2 linked regions of the Constrictibacter sp. MBR-5 genome follow. The protein of the gene in region 2 interacts with the protein of the main gene of each other region in a pairwise test. Links are inferred from orthologs where the notes say so. Each region holds a gene or a part of one and is shown on either strand. Other genes may lie near its edges.

What was found.
Region 1: the proteins of clpS (region 2) and ABIE65_RS25770 interact in binary tests that used the Escherichia coli proteins (3 or more experiments, as listed by UniProt). The link is inferred for Constrictibacter sp. MBR-5 from one-to-one orthologs.

Annotation. Positions count from the first base shown.
Region 1 is NZ_JBEPTK010000023.1:170-4,907, forward strand. The notes cover bases 55-3,032. They hold ABIE65_RS25770 (Dps family protein), read right to left. Parts: upstream 1,783-3,032; coding sequence 1,327-1,782; downstream 55-1,326. Other genes in these bases: rlmB (23S rRNA (guanosine(2251)-2'-O)-methyltransferase RlmB), read left to right, coding at 449-1,231; ABIE65_RS25775 (acyl-CoA dehydrogenase family protein), read right to left, coding at 1,901-3,032. Also shown: more of ABIE65_RS25775, read right to left, coding at 3,033-3,097; ABIE65_RS25780 (MaoC family dehydratase), read right to left, coding at 3,203-3,625; ABIE65_RS25785 (FAS1-like dehydratase domain-containing protein), read right to left, coding at 3,637-4,119; proC (pyrroline-5-carboxylate reductase), read right to left, coding at 4,239-4,738.
Region 2 is NZ_JBEPTK010000004.1:325,408-330,914, forward strand. What follows is about bases 1-2,842. They hold clpS (ATP-dependent Clp protease adapter ClpS), read right to left. Parts: upstream 1,670-2,842; coding sequence 1,331-1,669; downstream 1-1,330. Other genes in these bases: clpA (ATP-dependent Clp protease ATP-binding subunit ClpA), read right to left, coding at 1-1,324; ABIE65_RS11615 (serine hydrolase), read left to right, coding at 1,985-2,842. Also shown: more of ABIE65_RS11615, read left to right, coding at 2,843-3,250; dacB (D-alanyl-D-alanine carboxypeptidase/D-alanyl-D-alanine endopeptidase), read right to left, coding at 3,295-4,869; rnd (ribonuclease D), read left to right, coding at 4,972-5,507. UniProt on the Escherichia coli protein: Involved in the modulation of the specificity of the ClpAP-mediated ATP-dependent protein degradation.

The DNA.
Region 1 (4,738 bases), on a different replicon or contig from region 2:
CCTTCGCCATGGCTCGTACTCTTCTCGACGCGTCTACGGACACAGATCCCGCGGCGAACGGCCGCCGCTACCATTCAACTCGACACTCACCCCGCCGACCGCTACGGCCGGCGCCTGGAGCGGGTGACGGGAATCGAACCCGCACAACCAGCTTGGAAGGCTGGGGCTCTACCATTGAGCTACACCCGCACGCCAGGCGCGAGATTTGGTGGAGGGGGTTGGATTCGAACCAACGTAGGCGTACGCCAGCGGATTTACAGTCCGCCCCCTTTAGCCACTCGGGCACCCCTCCGCCGTCCCTGTGCCCTTACGCCACAAGGGCGGAAAGGTCTAAAAGACGATGTCTCAACAGGCAATGCGAAAATGCCGAGAGCGGCCATCTTCCCGTCCCTTTTGAGGATGGGCCGACGGACCGCCCCGGCAAAGCGAGCGGAACATAGAGAAGCGGATGGCGAAGCGCAAGACCGAGGACCACACCCGAAACAAGCCGAGAGCGCAGGAGAGGGGGCTGCTCTGGCTGTACGGTACCCACGCCGTTGCGGCCGCGCTGCGAAACCCGCGACGGCGCGTGCGGCGTATTCTCGCCCTGCCCGAAGCGGCGGCCGAGGCACGCGCCGCCGGTGCGGCCGGCGTCACGATCACGGAGTCGGACAAGGCGGGGATCGAACGGCATCTCCCGCGGGGCGCGGTCCATCAGGGCATAGCGGCGGAGGTCGAGGCGCTGCCGGCACTCGGCATCGAGGATGCGGTCGACATGGCGCAGGACCGGCCGCACACGCTGGTCGTCGTCCTGGACCAGGTCACGGATCCACAGAATGTCGGCGCCGTGCTGCGGAGCGCGACGGCGTTCGGCGCCACGGCGGTCGTCGTGCCGGAGAACGGCTCTCCCGAGGCGGGCGGCGCACTGGCGAAGGCGGCGGCAGGCGCACTGGAGACCATGCCGCTGATCCGTGTGGTCAACCTGAAGCGGGCGCTGGAAACGCTCAAGGCGGGGGGCTTCTGGTGTCTCGGGCTCGCGGGCGAGGCGACCGGCGACATTGCTGCGCACGACATGCGCGGCCGCACCGCGCTGGTCCTGGGCGCGGAAGGCGAAGGCATGCGTCGCCTGACGCGCGAGACCTGCGACCTGCTGGTCCGCATCCCCATCCTGCCGGAGATGGAGAGCCTGAACGTCTCCGCGGCGGCGGCCGTGTCGCTCTACGAGTGGCGCCGGCAGACCGGTGCGGGCTGAGCGGCGCAGGGCCGGCCGCACGGGCCGACGGCCAGTCCCAACGAAAACGCCCTCCCGCGAGGGAGGGCGTCGTCGAGCCAAGAAGGGCCGGAGCCTTACTTCAGCAGGGATTCCATCATCCAGATGGCTTCCTGATGCTTGCCGATGCGCTCGGCCATCAGGTCGGCGGTGGTCTGGTCGTCCACCTCGTCGGCCGCGTCCATGACGCTGCGCTCCTGTTCGATGATCGCCTTCCGGCTGGCGATCAGGTCGGCCACCATCTCCTTCCAATCGGTGCCACCCGGCTTCGGCTCCGACAGGTCGGTGAGCTTCTTGAAGCTGTCGAGCCCGCCGGGCGCGTAGCTGCCGAGGGCCCGCATCCGCTCGGCGATCTCGTCGATGGCCGGGAAGAGTTCCTCGTACTGCTCCTGCAGCATCTTGTGCAGGCCGTAGAAGTTCGGGCCCTGCACGTTCCAGTGATAGGCGTGCGTCTTGATCGTCAGTGCGTACGCGTTGGCCACGGCCCGTTCGAGGCCCTTCACGACATCCGCGGTGTTCTTGCCCTTAGCCATCTGGCTCTCCTAGTTTAGAACGGCTCTAAACATCAAACTCGGACTCAATCAACGTCGCTACGCCATTGTGGTTCACGCGCCGGTTACCGCGACATCCGGTCACAGCCCCGACCGTTCGTCAGAGACCGAGAACCGCCTTCGCCAGAATGCTCTTCTGAACCTCGTTCGACCCGCCGGCGATCGAGCGCGCGCGCGATTCGAAATATTCCGGCGCCATCCTGAAGAGATAGTCCGGCCCCACCGGCTCGCCGTTCCAGCCGCCGCGGATAGCGCTCGGCTCGAACGGCTGCGCGTAGTAGGCCCCGGCCTCCATCATCAGTTCGTTGATCTGCTTCAGCGTGTCGGCCGTCCGGGTCTTCAGTACGGAAGCCTCCGGCCCCACGGGGCGATCGGCGGATGCGCTGGCGAGCGTCCGCCACGACGTGAACTCCAGCACGCCGAGTTCCTGTTCCGACTCGGCGACCTTGCGGCGGAACGCCGGATCGTCGATCAGCCGCGCGCCGTCACGGCGCTCGGCGGCGGCGATCGCCTTCAGCTTTGCCAGCAGTCGCTTGCCGATCGATACGAACGAGCCGTTGGACCGCTCGTGCCCGAGCAGGTACTTGGCGACCCGCCACCCCTGCCCCTCCTCACCGACGCGATCGGCCACGGGCACCCGTACGTCGTCGAAGAATTCCTGGTTGAAGATGTGCCGACCGTCGAGGGTGATGATCGGCCGGACGGTGACGCCTGGCGCCTTCAGGTCGATCAGCAGGCAGGTGATGCCGTCCTGCTTCTTGGGCTCCGTCGAGGTGCGCACCAGAGCGAACATGCGGTCGGCGCAATGGGCCTGGGTGGTCCAGATCTTGGTGCCGCTGACCACATAATGATCGCCGTCCCGCACCGCCTTCATCTGCAGCGAGGCCAGGTCCGAGCCCGAGCCGGGCTCGGAATAGCCCTGGCACCAGATCTCTTCGCTCGACAGGATCTTCGGCAGGTAGCGCCGCTTCTGGTCCTCCGTGCCGAAGGCCAGGAGCACGGGACCGACCATGCGCGTGCCGTAGTGGATGATGCGCGGCGCACCGGCGAGGAAAAGTTCCTCCTCGAAGACGTATTTCTGCTCGGTGGTGAAACCGGGACCGCCGTCGGCCTTGTCCCAGTTCGTCGCGACCCACCCCTTCTCGGAGAGGATGCGCATCCAGCGAACATTGTCGTCGCGCGTGAGTTCGATGCCGCGGTCGACCTTCTCCCAGATGTCGCGCGGCAGGTTGTCGCGCACCCAGGCGCGCACCTCGGCGCGAAACGCTTCGACCTCGGGCGAAAGGCTGATGTCCATATCGTCCCCCTTGCCGCAGAAGGCCCGGCGAGAGCGGGCGGAACGCCCCGGTGCGACGCATCGGCTTCCGGGGCGCGGCCGTCCTACCCGGCTTCGGCGGAGGTGTCAGGCGTCGATGAGCGCCGTCGCCGTGCCGCTGACGACTTCCTTGCCGTCCTGATTGGTGGTCGAGATCGTCAGGTCGGCATAATGCTTGCCGCCCTCCTCACGGATCTCCGCCACGGTCGCCTTCGCGTCGAGGGTGTCGCCCGGCCAGACCTGATTGGTGAAGCGGACGCCGTACTTGATTACCCGGCCGGCGCCGACATAGTTGGTCAGCATCTTGCCGGTCAGGCCCATGGTGAGCATCCCGTGCGCAAAGACGCTGGGATATCCTGCCGCCTGGACCGTATAGATCTCGTCGGTGTGCAGCGGGTTGTAGTCGCCCGACGCACCGGCGTACTGGACGATCTGGGTGCGCGACAGGTTCTCCACGACGCGCTCTTCGTGCGTATCGCCGACCTTAAGCTTGCTCGCCTTGAGTGCCATCGTCCGTCCCCTCAGCCCTGGTCCACCGGACGCTCGGTCGTCACGCCGACGCCCCGCGCGGTGACGACGAGTTCGCCGTTCTGATCGCGATACTCGGTGATCCGCTCGCGGAAGGTGAGCTTGCCGGCGCGCTTGCTCTCCTTCTCCCAGGTCTTGCCGGGCTTCGTCTCGACGGTCAGCACGTCGCCCGGACGGACCTGGCGGTGGAACTCGAAATGCTGCTCGGCATGCAGGCCGCCGCTGGACGCCGGCTTGCCCTCGATGCCGCTCGGCGTCTTGCCGGACCCGAACCAGGGCTGCCCCGGCTTCGGCCGCAGATGATAGTCGGGGTCGAACTGGGCGACAGCCTGGGGAAAAGTCGGCGGTACGACGATGCCGCCGGCATCGGTCTGCTTCGCCTTCTCGGCGTCGTGGTAGGCCGGGTTCTCGTCGCCGATCGCACGCGCGAACATCATGATGTGCGAGGCTTCCACCGGGAAGGTTATCTTGGCCAACGGGGCTCCTCCTCCTTATGAACGGCCGCCGGAAGGCGGCCCGCGGAGGCAGCATACCCTCGCACCCCGAGGACCGAAACAGGGGGACTCGGGACCCACGACGCCGAGACGGCCGTCGCTCAGCCGGCCAGTTCGCGCGAGCGGCGCGTCGCGGCTTCCACGGCCGCATCGAGGAGCGGCTGGAGCCCATCAGGGGCCATCAAGACCTCTAGGGCGGCGGCCGTCGTCCCGCCGGGACTGGTCACGTTCCTGCGCAGCACGTCGGCCGGCTCGGGCGACAGGCGCGCCAGTTCGCCCGAGCCCGATACGGTGGCCCGCGCGAGCTTGGCCGCCAGGTCCGGCGACAGGCCCGCCTTGACGCCGGCGGCGGCGAGCCCCTCGATCAGCAGAAACACGTAAGCGGGGCCGCTACCGGACACGGCCGTGACGGCGTCCATCAGCGCTTCGTCGCCGATCCAGGCGACCTCGCCGACGGCTTCGAGCAACTGCTGGCTGAGCGCCATCTGCTCGGGCGAAACGTTTCGGTTGGCGAAGAGGACCGTGATCCCCCGCCCCACCGCCGCCGGCGTATTGGGCATCGCGCGGATGATGGCGGCGCGGCTGCCGAGATGGGCTGCGA
Region 2 (5,507 bases):
TCTTCGCCACGATCGCCTCGACGTCGCGGACGTTGATCGTCTTCTTCCGCCGCGACGCCGGCAGCAGCAACTGCGCCGCACCGACCTCGTCGATCACGTCGATCGCCTTGTCCGGCAGCTTGCGGTCGCCGATGTAGCGTGCCGACAGCTCGACCGCCGTCCGGATCGCGTCGTTCGTGTACCGGACGTTGTGGTGCTTCTCGTAATAAGGCTTCAGGCCCATCAGGATCTTGGTCGCGTCCTCCATCGACGGCTCGTGCACGTCGATCTTCTGGAAGCGCCGAACGAGGGCCCGATCCTTCTCGAAATAGTTCCGGTATTCCTTATAGGTCGTCGATCCGATGCAGCGCAGGTTGCCGCTGGCCAGGGCAGGCTTCAGCAGGTTCGACGCGTCCATTGATCCGCCGCTCGTCGCACCCGCGCCGATGACCGTGTGGATCTCGTCGATGAACAGAACGGCATCCTTGTGCGCGTCCAGTTCGTGCAGGACCGCCTTCAGCCGTTCCTCGAAGTCGCCGCGGTACCGCGTCCCCGCCAGCAGCGCGCCCATGTCGAGCGAGAAGATGGTGGCGCCCGAAAGGACGTCCGGCACCTCGCCCGCCACGATCTTGCGTGCCAGCCCTTCGGCGATCGCTGTCTTGCCGACGCCGGGGTCACCCACGTAGAGCGGGTTGTTCTTCGTACGGCGACACAGGATCTGGATCGTCCGCTCGACCTCCGCGTCGCGGCCGATCAACGGATCGATCATTCCCTTCTTCGCCTTCGCGTTCAGGTCGACGCAATACGCCTCGAGCGCGTCGTTACCCTTCTTCGCGGAGGGCTGACTCTCGCCGGAACCCGGCGCCTCATCGGGACCGCTGCCACGCACGCGACGCTCCTCCGACCGGCCCGGCACCTTGGCGATGCCGTGCGAGATATAGTTGACCGCATCCAGGCGGGTCATCTCCTGCTCTTGCAAGAAGAAGACCGCGTGGCTCTCACGTTCCGAGAACAGGGCTACGAGAACATTTGCGCCGGTAACTTCCTGCCGGCCCGACGACTGGACGTGGATGGCGGCCCGCTGAAGGACGCGCTGAAAGCCGGCGGTCGGCTTCGGATCTTCCCCGCGATTGACCGCAAGCGTCTCGAGTTCGGTGTCCAGGTATTCCACGAGCTCCGCGCGGAGCTTTTCGAGGTCGAGCCCGCAAGCGCGAAGGACCGCGACGCACTCCTGATCCTCGGTGAGCGCCAGCAGCAGATGCTCCAGCGTCGCATACTCGTGTCGCCGAGCCGACGCGAAAGCGAGGGCGCGATGCAGAGTCTGTTCGAGATTCCGAGACAGCATCCGGGGCTACTCTTTCTCAAGGGTCAGCTGCAGCGGATGTTCATGGCGCCGGGCGAAATCGACCACCTGCGCCACTTTCGTTTCCGCCACTTCGTAGGTATAGACGCCGCAGACGCCCAGACCGCGTCTGTGGACATGAAGCATGATGCGCGTCGCTTCCTCTCGATTCTTATGGAAGAAAGCTTCGAGAACATGAACGACGAACTCCATGGGAGTGTAGTCGTCGTTCAGCATCAACACCTTGTACATCGACGGCTTCTTGGTCTTCGGCTTCGCCTTGACGACGACACCTGTGGCCGGGCCATCGCCCTTCCGACCGCCATTCTGTCTGTCGTCGTCGCTCATCGCCTCGGCCACCGCACCGTTCGCCGCCCCGACATCGGACGTGATGTTACCACAGAGATAGTGGGCCTGTGCATGCCCGGAGAAAAGGGCGCCTCCGGCCCCAATCTGCGCCGCCACGCCGGCCGGGCCGTCAATCCCGGGAGACCGGCGCGTCCATGATGGTGAGTCCGTCATGACACACATTCAAGATTTACCTCTTTTCAACGGATAAGGGGCATTGCTTGCCACAGAACCTCATGATCTAAGCGCGAGATGTCCGATTGCGGACGTCTTCCGTGATCGGCGCAGCGCCAGAAGATGGACGACGGAGGGATCGTGACTGCCGACTCTGTGACGGAGACGCCGATCGGTCCGCGGCCCGCTCTGATCGGCCGCGCAATCTCCAGGTTCCGCACGGCAGCGGCGGCAATGACAGCCGCGGTCGGGCTCATGCTGATCACCGTCGGGGCGGCCGGGGCCGCACAATACGCATCCGTGGTTATGGACGCGGAAAGCGGCAGCATCATCGACAGCACGAACGCCGACGTGGTGACCTACCCCGCGTCGCTGACGAAGATGATGACCCTCTATCTCACGTTCGACGCGCTGGACGCCAAGTCGTTGAGGACCGACCGCCTCCTGCCGGTGTCTTCGCGCGCCGCGGCACAGCCTCCATCCAAGCTCGGGTTGCGCCCGGGGGAAATGATCCGCGTCGTCGACGCGATCCGCGCGCTCACGACCAAGTCCGCTAACGATGTCGCGGTCGTTCTCGCCGAGGCCCTCGGGGGGACGGAATACTCCTTCGCGGCGATGATGACCGCGAAGGCTCGCGAACTGGGCATGAAGGACACCGTTTTCCGGAATGCCTCCGGGCTGCCGGACGATCTCCAGGTGACGACGGCGCTGGACATGGCGATCCTCTCGCGAGCGCTGATCTACGGCCATCGGAAGCACTACCACTACTTCTCGACCGGCAGCTTCGAGCACGGCGGCAAGGTGTACCAGTCGCACAACCGGCTGCTGCAATTCTATCCGGGTGCCGATGGCATCAAGACCGGCTACATCCGCGCCTCCGGTTTCAACCTGGCGGCATCGGCGGAACGCAACGGGCGTCGTCTGATTGCGGTCGTCCTGGGCGGCGAGAGCGCAGGATCACGCGACCGCCACACCGCCGACCTGCTGGACCGGGGATTCGACTGGGCGGTCGCCGGCGGCCCCGCGCCGTCTTCGCCGGCGGCGATTCCTGTCGCTTCGATCGCCACCGCGGCGCGTTCGTCGACAGCGGCCCTGTCGAGTGCCGCCGCGATACAACCGGCCCACTCCGACGACGGCGCGGGCGACCTCGAAACGGGCGGCGGGCGCTGGGCCATCCAGGTCGGTGTGTTCTCCGACCGGGGGAATGCGCAGCGGATCGCGAAGGAAGCGGCGAAGCTGTTGCCGCGCCTGCCCGGGGATGCGAAGCCGGGTGCCTTCTCGATGGTGGGCCAGGACGGCCGCACCCTCTATCGGGCTCGGGTCGTCGGCGTCACCCGCGACGCGGCGAAGGCGGCCTGCGCCGCCCTCGAACAACGCAAGCGCGACTGTCTGGCGGTCGAGAGTTAGAGCATCTTAAGCCCGCGGGATCGTCGTCCGGCCCACCACGGCTATCAGTACCGCTTCGCCCAATCCCGCAACAGCGCCTGCTCCAGGCCACGTGCGCGGCCGAGCCAGCGGCGGCTGCCCGGCGGCGGCACAGGCGACCGCACCGCCGGCGAGGCGTCCAGAGCGGCGCGCTCCGCAGGGTCGTTCACGAAGACGGCGAAAACCAGACGCCGGCCCGACGCCGTGTCCAGATACCCTGCGAGGCCGCGGACATACGCCATCGTGCCGGTCTTAGCGTAGCTCGTGCCGATCTTCTTCGAACGGCTCACCGTGGTCAGGCGCGACTTCTTCTTCTTGGTCGCCTTCGTGCGGACCTGCACCTCTTCGACTACCTCGACCGACCGCGCCGGCATGAGGTCCACGAGGCTAACCCCGCCATAGGTGGCCTGAGCCCCTCTCCCCAGGATGGCGGCGATATGGTTCGGCGTCACGCGACCGGCCGACGTCAGTCCGGAGAAGTTCAGCGGCGCGTAGCTCACCCATCCGGCACCCGGCAGCAGGCCCGCATACCAGCGTCCGACTTCGGCGCTCGCCTGATCCAGCGGCAGGGGATGGCCCGCCATGGCCCGCGCGGTACTGAGGCCGATCAGCTCCGCCGTCAGGTTGTTGCTGTGCTTGAGCAGAAGGCGGAGGATCTCCGGGACCGGCCGGCTCTCGTTCACGTCCGCGAGGCGTGCGGTCGCGGGGGTGATGCCCGCCTCGGGCTCGGGCAAGGTCACGCCCACGCCTTGGGCGATGCTGCGGAATACGCGTGCGGTGGTGACGCCGGCCTCATGCACCGGCAGCCATGCATAGCCCTTGTCGGCGAGCGACGGGTCGAAGACCCAATCCGCCTCCTCGCTGTCGCTGCCGATCGACCCATTGCTCCGCATGAACGGTGCGCCACCCGGGAGGGTGGCATCGGCTGCACCGTAGGCGAAGCTCTCCACGGGGATGACGAGGCCGTCCGAAATCGCGTTCGTCACCGCGCTGAAGCTGTCGTCCTTTTGGCGATGCCACTGCAACTCGACGCGATTGAAGTTCAGCGACAGCGCACTGATGCCGGGATTGTAAGAGGCCGCATCCGGCTGCAGCGCATCGATCCGATTGTAGGCCGGCAGTCCCGTTTCGTCATAGACGAGCCGGCCCGTGACCCGCCTGATCCCCGCCGAGAGCAGGGATTGCGCCAGATGCCGAAGCGCGCCGTTGTCGAGCAGCGGGTCGCCGCCGCCCTGGAGATAGACGTTCCCGCGCAGCGTTTCGCCTTCGACGGCTCCGTCGATCAGCAGGCGCGTCGCGAAGCGGTACTCGGCGCCGAGGATCTCCAACGCGGCCACGGCCGTGCCGACCTTCGTGACCGACGCGGGGATGAATGCCTCGTCGGGAAGATGTGCCGCGAGCGTCGCACCCGTCTTGAGGTCGCGCAGGACGTAGCCGACTTCCGCGTCCGCGAAGCCGAACCGGGCGACCTGACTTGCGGCAGTGTCTTCTGGGGGTGCCGCCCCCGAACCGGCCGCGAACGCCGGTGGCGCCGCGGAGAAGGACAGGATGGCGATCAGGCCGAGCGCGGAGGCCCAGCGACGGCTGAATCTGGACGACATGACGCGAAATTACCCGCAACCGCCGGGAAATCGAAGCGAATTGCATCGCTTCACGTGCGGGGTGCTTTGCCGCAACGCCGTCATCGTGTATAGCCGCGCGCGATGACACTCATAACCGAACAGTCCGAACTCGAAGACTTCTGCGGGAAACTCGCCGGCGCAGATTTCGTCACGGTCGATACCGAGTTCATGCGCGAGAGCACGTACTGGCCGAAGCTCTGTCTGGTGCAGCTCGCCGGACCGGACAGCCATGCGGCCGTGGATCCTCTCGCGCCGGAGCTGGACCTCCAGCCCGTCTACGACCTGATGGCGAACCAGTCCGTCCTCAAGGTGTTCCACGCCGCGCGGCAGGACATCGAGATCTTCCTGCACCAGGGCAAGGTCATGCCCCGGCCGGTGTTCGACACGCAGATCGCAGCCATGGTGTGCGGCTATGGCGAATCGGTCGGCTACGAAACCTTGGTCGTCTCGCTGACGGGCCGCCGCGTCGATAAGATGTCGCGCTTCACCAACTGGGCCAACCGCCCGCTCACGCCACCACAGCTGGCCTACGCACTGGCGGACGTCACGCATCTGCGCGACGTCTACATCAAGCTGCGGGAACGGCTGGACCGGGAAGGCAGGACGGCTTGGGTCGA